2 regions of the Mesorhizobium sp. WSM4904 genome follow, and region 2 is predicted to be linked to the other one. Evidence: predicted binding sites of a transcription regulator. Region 2 holds the regulator's gene; the other holds the start of a gene.

Region 1 (7,514 bases), 2.2 Mb from region 2:
ATAGGGCGACTGCAGCAGCACGATGCCGTGCGATTCCGGATGGTTGAGGATATTGGCCTCGAGGCTTTGAACCGCCGCGGCCGGCCCGGTGTGCGCCACGGCTTTGGATTGGAGCAATCCCGGCGGCGGGAGCGCCTTGTGGGCCTTGACCAGCGCCTCGATCCAGGCGCCAACGGCGAGCGGTATCCGCGCACGGCCGTCGACCCACCGTGCCACTTCGCTTTGCGGATGGTTGAGCTCCTGAGCCAGGTCGACGGCGTCCCACCTCAGCACCTTCATGCATTCACGCAAACGTCCCGCAATCACAGTAACCTCCTTCAGCATGCCCGTATCGAATGCGGTCATCGATGCGGTGCAATTGACGAAGGACCCCGCCTGGCGGGACGAGGCCCAGTTCCTTATTCAGCCCTTAGCGCCTGCCGTCGCCGACACCTGCTGCGCCGCCAGGAACATCAGCGTCGAGGCGGCGGTACGGCGTCTCCAGCCGGCGGCTTCGGCCGCGTCGAGCAATGCAGCAAGCTGCGGCTGCAGGGCGTTTCGGCACTCCGCCTCATAGGCGAGGAACTCGCCCGGCTTATGTGTCGGTGCCGGGACCGGGCCGGTACCGCTCATCGCATCCATGATGGCCTCCCAATCTGTCGCACGAGGCCCGCTCCCGAAGCTGGGTGCGGGCCTTTGGTCAGCGTCTTAGAAGTCCATGCCGGCCCCAGCGGGCATAGCGGGCGCGGCTTCCTTCTTCGGCTTCTCGGCCACCATCGCTTCGGTGGTGACGAGCAGGCCGGCGACCGAGGCGGCGTCCTGCAGCGCGGTGCGCACGACCTTGGCAGGGTCGATGACGCCCTGGCTGTAGAGATCGCCATATTGGCCGGTCTGGGCGTTCCAGCCATAGGCGAAGTCGGTCTTCTCGCGCAGCTTGCCGACAATGATCGAGCCTTCCGCCCCGCTGTTTTCGGCGATCTGGCGAGCGGGAGCCTCAATGGCGCGCCGCACGATGTCGACGCCGTATCTCTGGTCAGGGTTGTCGACGGCCACCGCGTCGAGCGCCTTGGCGGCCCTGAGCAGCGCCACGCCGCCACCCGGAAGGATGCCTTCCTCGACCGCGGCGCGGGTCGCATGCATGGCATCGTCGACGCGATCCTTGCGCTCCTTGACCTCGACCTCCGTCGAGCCGCCGACGCGGATCACCGCGACGCCACCGGCAAGCTTGGCCAGACGCTCCTGCAGCTTCTCGCGATCGTAGTCCGAGGTGGTCTCCTCGATTTGCGCCTTGATCTGCGTAACGCGACCCTGGATCTCCTCCTTCTTGCCGGCGCCGTCGACGATCGTGGTGTTCTCCTTTTCGACCACTACCTTCTTGGCTCGACCGAGCATTTCCAGCGTGACGTTCTCCAGTTTGATGCCAAGATCCTCGCTGATGGCGGTGCCGCCCGTGAGGATGGCGATGTCTTCCAGCATGGCCTTGCGGCGATCACCGAAGCCCGGAGCCTTGACGGCCGCGACCTTGAGGCCGCCGCGCAGCTTGTTGACCACCAGCGTCGCCAGCGCCTCGCCCTCGACATCCTCTGCGATGATCAGCAGGGGCTTGCCGGACTGCACCACCGCCTCCAGCACCGGGAGCAGGGCCTGCAGATTTGAGAGCTTCTTCTCGTGGATCAGCACATAAGGCTCTTCCAGCTCGACGCGCATCTTGTCCTGATTGGTGATGAAATACGGACTGAGATAGCCACGATCGAACTGCATGCCTTCGACGACTTCCAACTCGGTGTCGGCGGTCTTGGCTTCCTCGACGGTGATGACGCCTTCGTTGCCGACCTTCTGCATCGCTTCGGCTAGGAAGCGGCCGATCTCGGCATCGCCATTGGCCGAAATCGTGCCGACCTGGGCGATCTCGTCATTTCTGGTCACCTTGCGGGCGTTGGTCTTCAACTCCTGGACAACAGCCTCGACTGCTTTGTCGATGCCGCGTTTCAGATCCATGGGATTCACGCCCGAGGCAACGGCCTTGGCGCCTTCCTTGACGATGGCCTGGGCGAGAACGGTCGCGGTGGTCGTGCCGTCGCCGGCAATGTCGCTGGTCTTCGATGCAACCTCGCGCACCATCTGCGCGCCCATGTTCTCGAACTTGTCCTCGAGCTCGATTTCCTTCGCGACGGTGACGCCGTCCTTGGTGATGCGTGGGGCGCCGAACGACTTGTCGATGACGACGTTGCGACCCTTGGGGCCGAGGGTCACCTTTACCGCGTCGGCGAGGATGTTGACGCCGCGCAGCATGCGCTCACGGGCGTCGGAATGGAACTTCACTTCCTTGGCAGCCATTGGAACACTCCTTCAGCAGGCAGCTTTCGTTGACCGGATAGAGTTGGGCCGGCTCAGGCCGCTTTTCCGAGCGCGGATGTCTGTTCGATCACACCCATCACGTCGCTTTCCTTCATGATGAGCAGGTCTTCGCCGTCGAGTTTGATCTCGGTGCCGGTCCACTTACCGAACAGGATGCGGTCGCCGACCTTGACGTCGAGGGCGACGAGCTTGCCGCTTTCGTCGCGGGCGCCGGGACCGACGGCGATGATCTCGCCTTGCTGCGGTTTTTCCTTGGCTGTGTCGGGGATGATGATGCCGCCGGCCGTCTTCTCCTCTGCCTCGACGCGGCGGACCAGAACACGGTCATGCAATGGATGGAACTTCATATCGTTCTCCTTCGGGACAAACAGATTTTGAGAGGTTCCTCCACTCCGGACCGGAAGGACCGGAGCAGGGCTCGCGATCCTTTCGGCATCGCGCGCATGTGGATGTGGTTTTGCCCTTTCTGGTTTTTCAAGAGGCCGCGAAAAAATTTTTAGCACTCACGCCATGCGAGTGCTAATGCCATGAAAACATGAGCCTAATCAGAACGGGTACGGTGCTTCTCCGCTTGAATTTTCCGGAAGGCGGAACAAAATCATTCGAGCGCCCTCTGCGCATTGAAGCTGAAGCTGTCGAAAGGAGTTTTGGAAGACGGAGGACCAGATGAACCGACAGGATGTCTCGCCGATAATCCCTTCTCTTGTTCCCGAAACATGTGACCTTGCGTTGGACCGGCTGCTGTCGCCGGCAAGGCATTTCAAGCACCCCGACGAGGTCGTGAAGGACGACACCCTTGACCTTCAGGAAAAGCGGGCAATCCTGTCGTCCTGGGCTTCGGATGCCTGTGCCGTTGAATCCGTCCCGGCGTTGCGGCTGGCTCCGGGAAGCGATCTGCCGGTCTCCTTCGATCAGATCATGAATGCGCTATGCCAACTGGACGCCGCGGCCGCGCAGTCGACGCGCACGGGTAACCGTCGGCAAATTATTGACCGCCTGGATGCATGACATCTTCTACGATGACTATGCGGCTTTGAGGGCGCTGCGAGGGCGCTGCACTTCTTCGTGCGCGCCGCCCACCATCGCCCTGTAAGACCCTTAGATGGGCTATTGCCATGCATTGAAGGCGGGTCCCGGGCGCAGGTTCTTGGTGCAAAGCTGAACGGCTCAGGCCCCTTGACGCAAGGGAAATCAATTCCCAAATCGATTTTCGCCGGCGCTTGCAATAGGCCGGCAAGGTCAAGGAGCGCCGCGTCCTTGGCGCTCCTCGTATCTATGTTGCTCAATGGAGGATGTAGCTATGAGAAACAGTTTCGACTTCTCTCCCCTGTTCCGGTCGAGCATCGGCTTTGATCGAATGCTGAGTGCGCTCGAGACGGCAAGCCGTATCGAAACCGCCGATAACTGGCCACCCTACGACATCGCTAAGACAAGCGAAGACGACTATCGCATCACCATGGCGGTGGCGGGCTTCAGCCAGGATGAACTGGCCATTACCCAGGAGCAGAATATGCTCATGGTTTCTGGTCAGAAGGCAGGCGAAGACAAAGGTGAGTACCTGCATCGCGGCATTGCCGGCCGCGCGTTTCAGCGCCGCTTCGAGCTTGCCGACCATGTCAAGGTCGTCGGTGCCAGCCTCGTCAACGGCCTACTCACGATCGATCTCAAGCGCGAGATTCCGGAAGAAATGAAGCCTCGCCGGATCGACATCGCGGCGGACAAGGCAGTGCCGAAAGCCGCGACGAAAAAGATCGAAGAGAAACAGGCCGCCTGAGGCCTCTTCTCGGCGCTACGTGCGGAGCGCCGGGGTGATGTGTCCCGGCGCTTGAGGCATTGTCTTCCGGACGAACGGAAAGGAGGAAAGCAATGAGTGTCCGTGATCTGATTCCCTGGGGCCGAAGCAATGGCAACCAGCTACCGAGTGTCTTTCGTGATGGCGAACGCGATCCGTTCCTGTCGCTGCATCGCGAGGTGAATCGGCTGTTCGACGACGTCTTCCGCGGCTTCGGCCCCGGCATCCCGTCGCTGGGCGGCGTCTCGGCCCTCGGTGGCGGCTGGCCGAGCGTCGAGATCTCCGACAACGAGAAGGAGATCAGGGTGGCGGCCGAAGTGCCAGGCCTGGAGGAGCAGGACATCGAGGTCCTGCTCGATGACGGCGTGCTGACGCTGAAGGGCGAAAAGCGCTCTGAGACGTTGGACAAGGAACGGCAGTTCTCGGAGCGCGTCTATGGTCGCTTCGAGCGTCGCATCCCGCTGGGCTATGAGATCGAAGAAGACAAGATCGATGCTCGCTTCAAGAACGGTGTGCTGACGGTTACGCTGCCCAAGACCGCGAAGGCGCAGTCGCAGGCCAAGCGTATCGAAATCAAGAGCTGATATTACGGCGCGGGGGTTGGACTGATGGCAACAACCCCCGCCATACGGAACGGCCGACGCTGGCGCGGGTGCTGACGACAGCGTGGGATGATTGCCTCTTACGCGAGCCGGGCTGGCACTGCCATGCAACGCGCGTCGATGTCGTTCCGCCGAACGCTGCTCCACTGGAACCACTTACCGCGCTTGGCGCAGATGTCGCTGGCGGAACATCGCGCAAGCCTCTGGAAAGGTGCGATAACCTTAATTTCTTCCGTCTTTTGGAGAGGGTTCCCGTACGGAATGCAAAGGGCTAGATTAGCAATTCGTTAATTAATACGGCGGGTGTGAGCGTAAGAGGTGTGCCGTTATGAATTTCAAATCCCTGATCAAGCGGGCCGAAAACGTAGACAAGGAATTTCAAGAGCTTCAGTCGGATTTGGCGGAAGCTTTCGAGGAATGTCTTGCGGCTGACGAACAGACGTCGAGTGAGGACGACATGGTCGCCGATCCGGCGCCGGGCGATGAGGATCCTCCGACCGAGAGCCAGCCCGAGGCGGTGGCCTCGCGGCTGACGCCGCATACCCAGACGCGGCTGGCCGCGCTGGAAGCGGTCTCCGGGCTTTTCCGCGACGGACAGGGCCATCTGGAGGAGATCGAGGCGAGGCTGGCGGAAATCGCCACCGCGCATCAGATGACGCGCGACATCCTGAATGTCCTGCATCGCGACGCGCTGCGCGCCAACGAGCTGGAGCTGGCGAACGCCGCTCTGAGCGCCGAGCACAAGACCATGTCGGAACAACTGCTCGATGCCGCCAGGAAGCAGCGCGAACGCGACGGCGCGGCCGAGGCCTGGCAGCAGCGCGAGGCAAGCCTGGTACAGGACCGGGAGGCGCTGCGCGAGGCGCTTGCGGCGGTGCGGCTCGAGCTGGTCGAGATGGGCAACGAGAGCGCCAGGCGCGAGGCGGAATTCGGCGAGATCGTCAAGACGCTGACGGCCAAGACCGTCGAAGCCGACAAGCGTGCCGCCGAGAACAAGCTGCTGCGCGAAAAGCAGGTCGGTCTTTCGGTCGACCTGGAGCAGGCGCAAAAGCGCGAGGCGGAGGCCCGGCACAAGTTCGACGAGTTCTCGGCGACCCACGCCAACGAAACCGCGCGCATTGCCGAGCTGATGGCCCAGATCGGCAGCCACGAAAAGGAGGAGGCTCGGCTGCAGAAGTCGCTGGAGGCGACGCAGGCCAAGCTTGCCGAAGTGGCCGAGGCAGCCCGCATCGCCGAAAGCGACGGGGCGGCCGAGCTGGCGCGGAGCCAGGCGGAGATGCGCGGATTGCGTTCCGAGATCCAGGAGCTGCAATCGCGGCTGGAGCAGGCCTCGAACGACAAGACCGAAGCCGCGGCCGAGATGACGAGGCTCAGGGCGCAGTTGAACGATGCCGTGACCGAACGGCAGATCGCGGAGGAACGGCTGGCGGTTCTCAGGAACGAGAGCGAAATGGACAAGAAGAACCTGTCGGTGGTCAGCACAAATCTCTCGCAGCTTTCCCTGCAGCAGGCGTCCGAGCAGATCCAGCTCGATATCCAGAAGCAGGAATGCGAGGATCTGCGCGCCGAGATCGTGACGCTCAATGCCCGCATCCAGGAGCTGCTGCCCTACGAGCGGCTGCACAGGGTGACGGATGCCAGGTCGCGCAAGGACGTCGTGCCCATAACCAACGGCATCATCGCGGAGGCCGCGCGCCCGACCGCGCGGCGCAACAACCGGCGTAGCATGCGTGCCAACGCGAGCTGAAGGCCGGTAAGCCCTTACTTGCCGGCCATATGGTCGGCAAGCTGCTGCGCCTCGGCAAGCAGCGCCGGGAAGGCCGGATCGCCCGGCAGGCGCGCGGCCATGCAGGCGCGATAGTCGCCGTCGCCTTTTTCCCAGGCGGCATTGGCGGAATCATAGGCCTGCTGGTCCTTGAGGTCCGAGCCCTGATAGGTCTCCTGGAATTTCTGGGCGGTCGCGTCCGCCGTGGTCCAAATGGCTTCGCAGGCCGCGATCTTCGGCACGGGCGGTGATGCGGGCGCCTCGGCGATCAGCACGCGGTCGCCCTTGACGACCGCGATGACGACCTGCTGGTCGTAGATAGGCCCGACATCCTGCGTCCAGCCGCCGAGCCGGGCGACGGCGATATCGGCGCCTTCCGGTTTCTTCAGCGGAAAGTCGAGCGTCTTCACGAAGGCGGCATCGGCGCCGATCGCCTGGGTGTAGAAGCCGTCGAGCTTCAGCGCCTCGTCGAGGCTGGTGGGCAGCCTGAGGCTTTCATCGTCCCCGTCGGCCCTGGACTGCAGCCAGCGGTCGGCGAGCCCCCGCGTCGTCGCCACGATGCTCGGGCCTTCGTCGCTCTTGGCGTAACGCAGCCCGTCGAGCATGCCGAAGCCGATATCGGAGGCGCTCAGGCTTTCCAGATTGATGGTGCCGGTTGCCGGAAAATCCTTGACCGAAAGCGGTCCGAGAATGGCCGAAAGACGCTTTTCGAGATCGGCCTGCGCCTTGGTATTCGCGGCATCGAGCGCTTCCACTTGAGCGTTCGAGCTCTCCAGTGTCGCGATGTCGGAAATCGCCTTGTCGCGCGCGGCGATATAGTCGTCCTCAGGCGAGGCCGCGAAAGCCGTGCCGCCCGCGAGCGCGAACAGAAGCGTCCATATCAACCGCATGATGCAACCCCCGCGCTGCGTTCTACCCAATGACAGACGCACATTTGAAGACAAGATCGGGCCAAAAAAAGACGGCGGGAGCCGACGGCGAAGCTCCCCCCTTGAGGGGGAGATGGCCGCAGAGCGGC
Region 2 (7,514 bases):
CAGGCCGAACGACATCGCCAGCGAGGAGCGGAAGCCGGAGCCGAGCGCGCGGGCGACAAGCGCGGTGACGCCGGGGCCTGGAATGGCGGCGGCGACGCCGAGGGCGGCGCTGTAAGCGAGGAATCCGGTGAGTGTCATGGTTGCAGGCCTTCGGGGTGTGGCTCCAAGGGACCGGTGTGGAACGCGGCTTTTATCATGATGCCCGGTCGCGCGTAATTCCCTTGCGGCGGGTTTCGTTGTGCCAGCTCGGCCGGGAGGTGGTTCCCGGCATAAGCATTTTTGGCCGGTCGCGCCGACGGGGTGCGTTGGAGATTGGCCGAAACGGCCCGGCCTCGTCATCCACGGGCGGAGCAAGGAGCGAAGCGACGCGCGCAGACCCGAGGATCCATTCCGTGACTTCCGAGCGCTGCCGCGGTGCAGAGTTCGGCTCCGCTGCACCCTTCGATCAAGGTCACGGAATGGATTCCAGGGTCTACGCGACGCCGCTTCGCGGCTGCTCCGCCCTGGAATGACGAGGTTGGGGGAGGCTTCGCCCAATCTCCAGCGTTTTCGCTGATTTCATGGGAATGGGAAAGCCTTGTCCGTTGACAAGCGGCAGCCTGCTAAAAGCCCTCTGTCGAACAGCTAGCCGCCATACGTAATACGCCAGATGGTGCCGTTGCCGTCCTCGGTGAGAATCAGCGCGCCGTCCTTCGCCACCGCCACGCCCACCGGCCGACCCCAGACCTCGTCATCCGAAATGACGAAGCCGGTGGCGAAGTCCTCATACTCGCCGGTCGGCTTGCCGTCCTTGAATTTCAGCCGCACCACCTTGTAGCCGCTGCGGACGTTGCGGTTCCACGAGCCGTGCAGGGCGACGAAGGCGTCGCCCTTGTAGTCGGCCGGGAAGTTGCCGCCTTCGTAGAAGGCGATGTTGAGGGGTGCCGAATGCGCCTGCATCAGCACGTCGGGCACCGTGACCTTGCCGGCGAGGTCGGGGCGCGCGCCCTTGTGGCGCGGATCCTCGTTGGAGCCGATATAGTACCAGGGCCAGCCATAGAAGGCGCCGTCCTTGACGGCCGTTGCGTATTCGAACGGCACGTTGTCGCCGAGCTCGTCGCGCTCGTTGACGACGCACCAGAGCGCGCCCGTCGCCGGCTGTACGGTCATGCCCGAGCAGTTGCGCAGGCCGGTGGCGACCATCCTGCGGTTCTGGCCGTCGGGGTCGAAGGCGAGCACGTCGGCGCGACCCGCCTCCGAGCCCCAGGCGGCACCGAGCGGTTGCGATCTCGCCCATTCCTCGAGACCGCCTTTCGGCCTGGCGCCCATGTCCTCGCCGACGTTCGAGCCCGAGCCGACCGACAGATAGAGCGTCTTGCCGTCGGGCGAGAAGGCGATGTCGCGGGTCCAGTGATGACTGGCCGGAATCTTCTCGACGATGGTTTCCGGCTCGCCGGAAGCCTCGAGGTCGCCGTCGCGATAGGCAAAGCGAACCACGCTGTCGCTGTTGGCGACATAGATCCATTGCGGTTTGTCGCCCGGCGGGTAGAAGGCGATGCCGTAGGGCTGGCTGAGGCCTTCGGCGAAGATGGATTTTTCCGCCGGTTTCGCGCTGCCCGCAGCCAGGCGGTAGACGCGGATCCGGTTGGCTTCGCTGTCGGCGACGAAGAGGTCGCCGTTCGGCGCGACGCGCACGACACGCGGATTGTCTATGCCGGAGGCAACCAGTTCCGCGGAAAAGCCGGGCGGCACTATCGGCATCGCGCCTTCGGGGCGGTCGCCCAGGCCGGGGGCATTCGATGCCAACCTGCCGATGCGGGGAGACGGCAGGTCGCGCGGCCTGATCAGGCGGCGCATGCCGGGCCGGTCGGCTTTCCAGTCGCCGAAAGCCTTTTCGCCTGTGAGCAACGGTCGGTCGGCCTGCTGCGCGAAGGCTCCGGAAGCCAGGAGCCAGACAATGCCTGCAAGGCCGGCGATCCGTATCATGCTGCTCTCCATGGTTTGCGCCGCCGTGTCGCAATCGGCTGAGGCCGCCTCGACGTCGTCATTCCAGGGCGAAGCAGGAGCGAAGCTCCGTCGCGGAGACCCTGGAATCCATTCCGTGACCTTAATCGTAGAGCGCTGCGGAGCAGAATTCTGCACCGTCGCAACACCTCCAAGTCACGGCATGGATCCTGGGGTTTGCGCTGCGTCGCTTCGCTCCTTGCTCCGCCCCAGGATGACGAAGCTAAAGGCGCCTCAGCCAATCTCCAAGGCAACCTGACAACGCAAGCACCAGCCGACCGATCAAATTTCCGTGCCAGGAAACTAGGATCGACAGGCGTTCCGAAAAGAGGGGTGGCCCGATTTCTTGGCGGTTCCGGGGCCCGGTCAGCTCTCTTCGACGTCAAGGTCCTCGTCGAGCCGCTTTTCCAGCGCGACCAGATCGGCCGGCAGCGGCAGGCCCATGGCGCGCATTTCCCTGAGCTTCTCGCGCAGCTGTTCCTGCACCTCGTGCTCGTCCTGCGGCTGGTTCACCATTTCCTCGAGCAGCAGGCTGATCTGGGCCTTGAACGATTCCAGCGCCATTTCCACCCTCCTTGCGGCGATCCCGCTCGCCTACCTCAGCATGCGCGAAATCAATTGGGCAGTGTAGTCGACCATAGGCACGATGCGGGCGTAGTTGAGCCGGGTCGGGCCGATGACGCCGAGCGCGCCGACGACGCGTGCGTCCTTGTCGCGATAGGGCGCGACCACGAGCGACGAGCCGGACAGCGAAAACAGCTTGTTCTCCGAGCCGATGAAGATGCGCACGCCCGGACCTTCCTCGGCAAGGTCGAGGAGCTGCAGCAGGCCGTCCTGCGTTTCCAAATCCTCGAACAGATGGCGCAGCAATTCGAGGTCGGCCTGGGCGGTGACGTTCTCCAGAAGATTGGCGCGGCCGCGCACGATGAGGCGCGCCGGCAGGCCGCTTTCGGCGCCGGCCCAGACCGCGAGGCCCTTCTCGACCAGGTCCTGCGACAGCGTGTCGAGGGCCGCCCTCGTCTCGTCCTTGATGCGGGCGATCTCGACGCGCGCCTCGGCCAGCGTGCGGCCGCGAATATGGGCGTTGAGGAAGTTCGAGGCCTCGTGCAGCTGCGAGACGGTGATGCCGGCGGGCAGGTCGACGACGCGGTTCTCGACGTCGCCGCTCTGCGACACCATGACGGCAAGCGCCTTGGTGGGTTCGAGCTGGATGAACTCGATGTGCTTGAGCGCCACCTCGTTCTTGGCGGCGAGCACCAGGCCGGCGCCGCGCGACATGCCCGACAGCATCTGGCTGGCCTCGGTCAGCATATGCTCCAGCGTCGCGCCCGAGCCCGAGGCACGCACCTGCGCCTCGATGACGCGGCGCTCCTCGTCGGACAGATCGCCGAGCTCCATGAAGGCGTCGACGAAGAAACGCAGGCCGGTCTGGGTCGGCAGCCGGCCGGCCGAGACGTGCGGAGCGTAGATAAGACCGAGATGCTCGAGGTCGCTCATCACGTTGCGGATGGTGGCCGGCGACAGCGACGAGGGCAGGATGCGCGACAGGCTGCGCGAGCCGACGGGCTCACCGTCGCGCAGATAGGAATCGACAATCCGCCTGAAGATGTCGCGCGAACGCATGTCGAGCGATTGAAGTACGGGCGATTGAAGCACCGGCGACTGCGACGCGGGATCGACTGCCTTGTTCATTCCAGTCAAAACCTCCTGTTAGAAGATATAGACTCCCGCCCCAATGGCAACCCGGCCCCCGTTTTCCTTTGCGCCCCCTTTTCCTTTGCGCGTAAGGCCGCATGCGTCTACAAGCCGCCGACGAATCCAAAAGAGCAGAAAGAGCCTCTATGCGCCCCTCCAAACGCCAAGCCGATGAAATGCGCGCCATCTCCTTCGAGCGCGGCGTCTCCAAGCATGCCGAAGGCTCGTGCCTGGTGAAGTTCGGCGACACGCATGTGCTGTGCACGGCGAGCCTTGAGGAAAAAGTGCCCGCCTGGATGCGCAATTCCGGCAGGGGCTGGGTGACGGCCGAATACGGCATGCTGCCGCGTTCGACCGGCGAGCGAATGCGGCGCGAGGCCTCCGCCGGCAAGCAGGGCGGCCGCACGCTGGAAATCCAGCGACTGATCGGCCGGAGCCTGCGGGCGGTGGTCGACCTGCAGGCGCTGGGCGAACAGCAGATCACCGTCGACTGCGACGTCATCCAGGCCGACGGCGGCACCCGCACGGCCTCGATCACCGGCGGCTGGGTAGCGCTCTACGATTGCCTGCGCTGGATGGAGGCGCGCCAGATGGTGAGCGTCTCCAAGGTTTTGAAGGACCATGTCGCCGCGATCTCCTGCGGCATCCATGACGGCCAGCCGGTCATCGATCTCGACTATCTCGAGGATTCCTCGGCCGGCACCGACGCCAATTTCGTCATGACCGGCAAGGGCGGCATCGTCGAGATCCAGGGCACCGCCGAAGGCGAGCCCTTCTCCGAGGAGCAGTTTGCCGCGCTGATGGCGCTGGCGAAGAAGGGTATTTCGCGGCTGGTGAGTTTGCAGCAGATGGCGGTGGCGTAGGGCGCCGCAGAGAAGAACGAATGAGGTTGGCGATCCTTCACACCCCCCTCTGGCCTGCCGGCCATCTCCCCCGCAAGGGGGGAGATTGGCTGTCGCGACGACTTTCGCCAATCGCCAATGTTGCAGGAGAGGTGCCGGCGCAGCCGCAGCTAATCTCCCCCCTTGAGGGGGAGATGCCCGGCAGGGCAGAGAGGGGGGCCTCGTGATACCCTCGGCAATCCTCGAAGCCGCCCTCTACGTCAAGGATTTAGACGCCGCCGAAGCCTTCTATCGCGACATCATCGGCCTCGAGCCGGTGGGCAAGGTCGAGGGCCGCCATGCCTTCTTCCGTTGCGGCAACGGCGTGCTGCTCCTCTTCAACGCCGAGGCGACGAAAATTCCGCCGGCGCCCGATGCCAGGCTGAAGGTGCCGCCGCACGGCACGGTCGGCGAGGGCCATCTCTGTTTCGCCGCGAGCGCCGACGAGATCACCGAATGGCGCAAGCATCTGGCGGCGAAGAACATCGCCATCGAAAGCGATTTCGAATGGCCGCAGGGCGGACACTCGATCTATATCCGCGACCCTTCGGGCAATTCGATCGAGTTCGCCGAGCCAAGGATCTGGGGCCTGTGATGCATTCATTGAACGGACAAAAGATCGTCGTCGCCAGCCACAACGAAGGCAAGCTGCGCGAATTCGCCGACCTGATGGCGCCGTTCGGCTTCGAGGCGAAATCGGCCAAGGAATACGGCCTGCCGGAACCGGACGAGACCGGCACCACCTTCGAGGAGAACGCCTATATCAAGGCATACGCCGCGGCCAAGGCCACCGGCCTGCCGGCGCTGTCGGACGATTCCGGGCTCTGCGTCGACGCGCTCGACGGCGCGCCCGGCGTCTACACCGCCAACTGGGCCGAGACTGCCGACGGCAGCAGGGATTTCGGCATGGCCATGCGCAAGACCGAAACGGCTTTGCAGGAAGCCGGCGCGACCGAGCCGGCGCAGCGCACCGGCCGCTTCGTCGCCGTCATCTGCCTCGCCTTCCCGGACGGCGATGCCGAATATTACCGCGGCGAGGCCGAAGGCACGCTGGTGTGGCCGCCGCGCGGCACGCTCGGCTTCGGCTATGATCCGGTGTTCCTGCCCAACGGCTTCGACAAGACGTTCGGCGAGATGAGCGCCGAGCAAAAGCATGGCTGGAAGCCGGGCCAGGCGACGGCGCTGTCGCATCGCGCCCGCGCCTTCCAGAAATTCGCGCAAGCTCGCTTGGATTTGGCGCGCTTGGATTTGGCAAGGCAAGGTTCGGAATGATCGGGACCGGCCAGAGCATGCCGCTCGACCGCAGCCCCGGCTTCGGGGTCTATATCCATTGGCCGTTTTGCGCGGCCAAGTGCCCTTACTGCGATTTCAACAGCCATGTCCGCCACCAGCCGGTCGACCAGGAGCGGTTTGCCCGCGCCTTCGAGACGGAGTTGGCGACGATGCGCGACCGCACCGGCGCGCGCGAGGTGACCAGCATCTTTCTCGGCGGTGGCACGCCGTCGCTGATGCAGCCGGAAACCGTCGCGGCGGTGCTGGAGGCGGTGGCGAAGAACTGGACGGTGCCCGCCGGCATCGAGGTGACGCTGGAGGCCAACCCTTCCTCGGTCGAGGCCGAGCGTTTCCGCGGCTATCGCGCGGCCGGAGTCAACCGCGTGTCGCTCGGCGTGCAGGCGCTGAACGACAAGGACCTGCGCTTCCTCGGCCGACTGCACAATGTCGAGGAGGCGCTGCACGCGATCGGACTCGCCCGGGAAATCTTTCCGCGGCTTTCCTTCGATTTGATCTACGCACGGCCGGGCCAGACGCCGGAGGCTTGGGCTTCGGAGCTCGAAGAAGCGATCGGGCACGCCGCCGACCACCTGTCGCTCTACCAGCTCACCATCGAGGAAGGCACGCCCTTCCATGCGCTGCATGCGGCACGCAAGTTCGTCCTGCCCGACAACGACCATGCCGCCGACCTTTATGCGCTGACGCAGGAAGTAACCGCAGCGCGTGGGCTGCCGGCCTATGAGATCTCCAACCACGCGCGACCGGGAGCGGAAAGCCGGCACAACCTGACCTACTGGCGCTACGGCGAATATGTCGGCGTCGGGCCGGGCGCGCATGGCCGCTTCGTCGAGAACGGCCGCCGCACGGTGACGGTCGCGGAAAAAATGCCGGAGACCTGGCTCAACCTGGTCGAGGCCAGGGGCCACGGCGTCACCGATGGTGAAGTTCTCACCCGCGCGGAAGAGGCCGACGAATTCCTGCTGATGGGATTGCGGCTTGCCGAAGGCATCGATCTTCAGCGCTACGAAACGCTCTCGGGGCGCGGCCTGTCGAGCGACAGGTTGTCGGTGTTGCAGGCAGAGGGTCTGGTGGCGCCGGTCGGCAACGCGCGCCTCCGCGCCACGACCGCCGGCATGATCGTGCTCGATGCGGTGGTGGCGGATTTGGCGCGGTAGGCTTTTGCTACAGGGACGACACTCGTGGCGTCGGCGGGACAGCGCCCCCCTCTGGCCTGCCGGCCATCTCCCCCACAAGGGGGGAGATCAGATGTCATGCCGGCTTTCGCCAATCGCCAACGTCGGAAGGACAAGCGGGGCCGCGGAGCTGCCAATCTCCCCCTCGTGGGCATAGGCGCTAAGATAGGTGTTGCAGCGCGGAATCGGTTGTGATTCTACGCTGAGGATGACACACGAATCACTTGTTGATGACGGCTGGGCCGAGACGATTGCGCTTCTCGGCGGCGAAGAGTTGATCGCAGGAAGTGCGCGCGAGACGAAGGCGTTCCTGCGACCGCGGGGTATCCGGTCGGCGTGCGATCTGTTGCGCCTGACATTGGCTTACTGCCTTGGCAAGGTGGGCATGCGGGGCGTCGTGGCCTGGGCGGCGGCGAGCGGGATTGCCGACATCTCGGACGTGGCCTTGCTCGGCCGGCTGCGCAATGCAGGGCCGTGGCTGCAGCAGTTG

What was found. Region 2 encodes HrcA, which represses chaperone genes, less so after heat shock. Its sites were predicted from a motif close to GTTAGCACTCNCNNNNNGNGAGTGCTAAC; they were not measured.
Region 1: a site for HrcA is predicted at 2,833-2,861, ahead of groES (co-chaperone GroES). Genes of this name have one in related genera too.

Annotation. Positions count from the first base shown of each region.
Region 1 covers NZ_CP121354.1:5,235,196-5,242,709, reverse strand. The annotation lists gene QAZ47_RS25360 (hypothetical protein) at 1-345, opposite strand, end outside; gene QAZ47_RS25355 (hypothetical protein) at 403-621, opposite strand; gene groL (chaperonin GroEL) at 688-2,316, opposite strand; gene groES (co-chaperone GroES) at 2,370-2,684, opposite strand; gene QAZ47_RS25340 (hypothetical protein) at 3,004-3,345, shown strand; gene QAZ47_RS25335 (Hsp20 family protein) at 3,638-4,111, shown strand; gene QAZ47_RS25330 (Hsp20/alpha crystallin family protein) at 4,204-4,713, shown strand; gene QAZ47_RS25325 (hypothetical protein) at 5,060-6,478, shown strand; gene QAZ47_RS25320 (hypothetical protein) at 6,493-7,386, opposite strand.
Region 2 covers NZ_CP121354.1:814,956-822,469, forward strand. The annotation lists gene QAZ47_RS03815 (LysE family translocator) at 1-138, opposite strand, end outside; gene QAZ47_RS03820 (sorbosone dehydrogenase family protein) at 625-1,965, opposite strand; gene QAZ47_RS03825 (hypothetical protein) at 2,350-2,547, opposite strand; gene hrcA (heat-inducible transcriptional repressor HrcA) at 2,578-3,675, opposite strand; gene rph (ribonuclease PH) at 3,825-4,541, shown strand; gene QAZ47_RS03840 (VOC family protein) at 4,744-5,154, shown strand; gene rdgB (RdgB/HAM1 family non-canonical purine NTP pyrophosphatase) at 5,154-5,831, shown strand; gene hemW (radical SAM family heme chaperone HemW) at 5,828-7,006, shown strand; gene QAZ47_RS03855 (transposase) at 7,410-7,514, shown strand, end outside.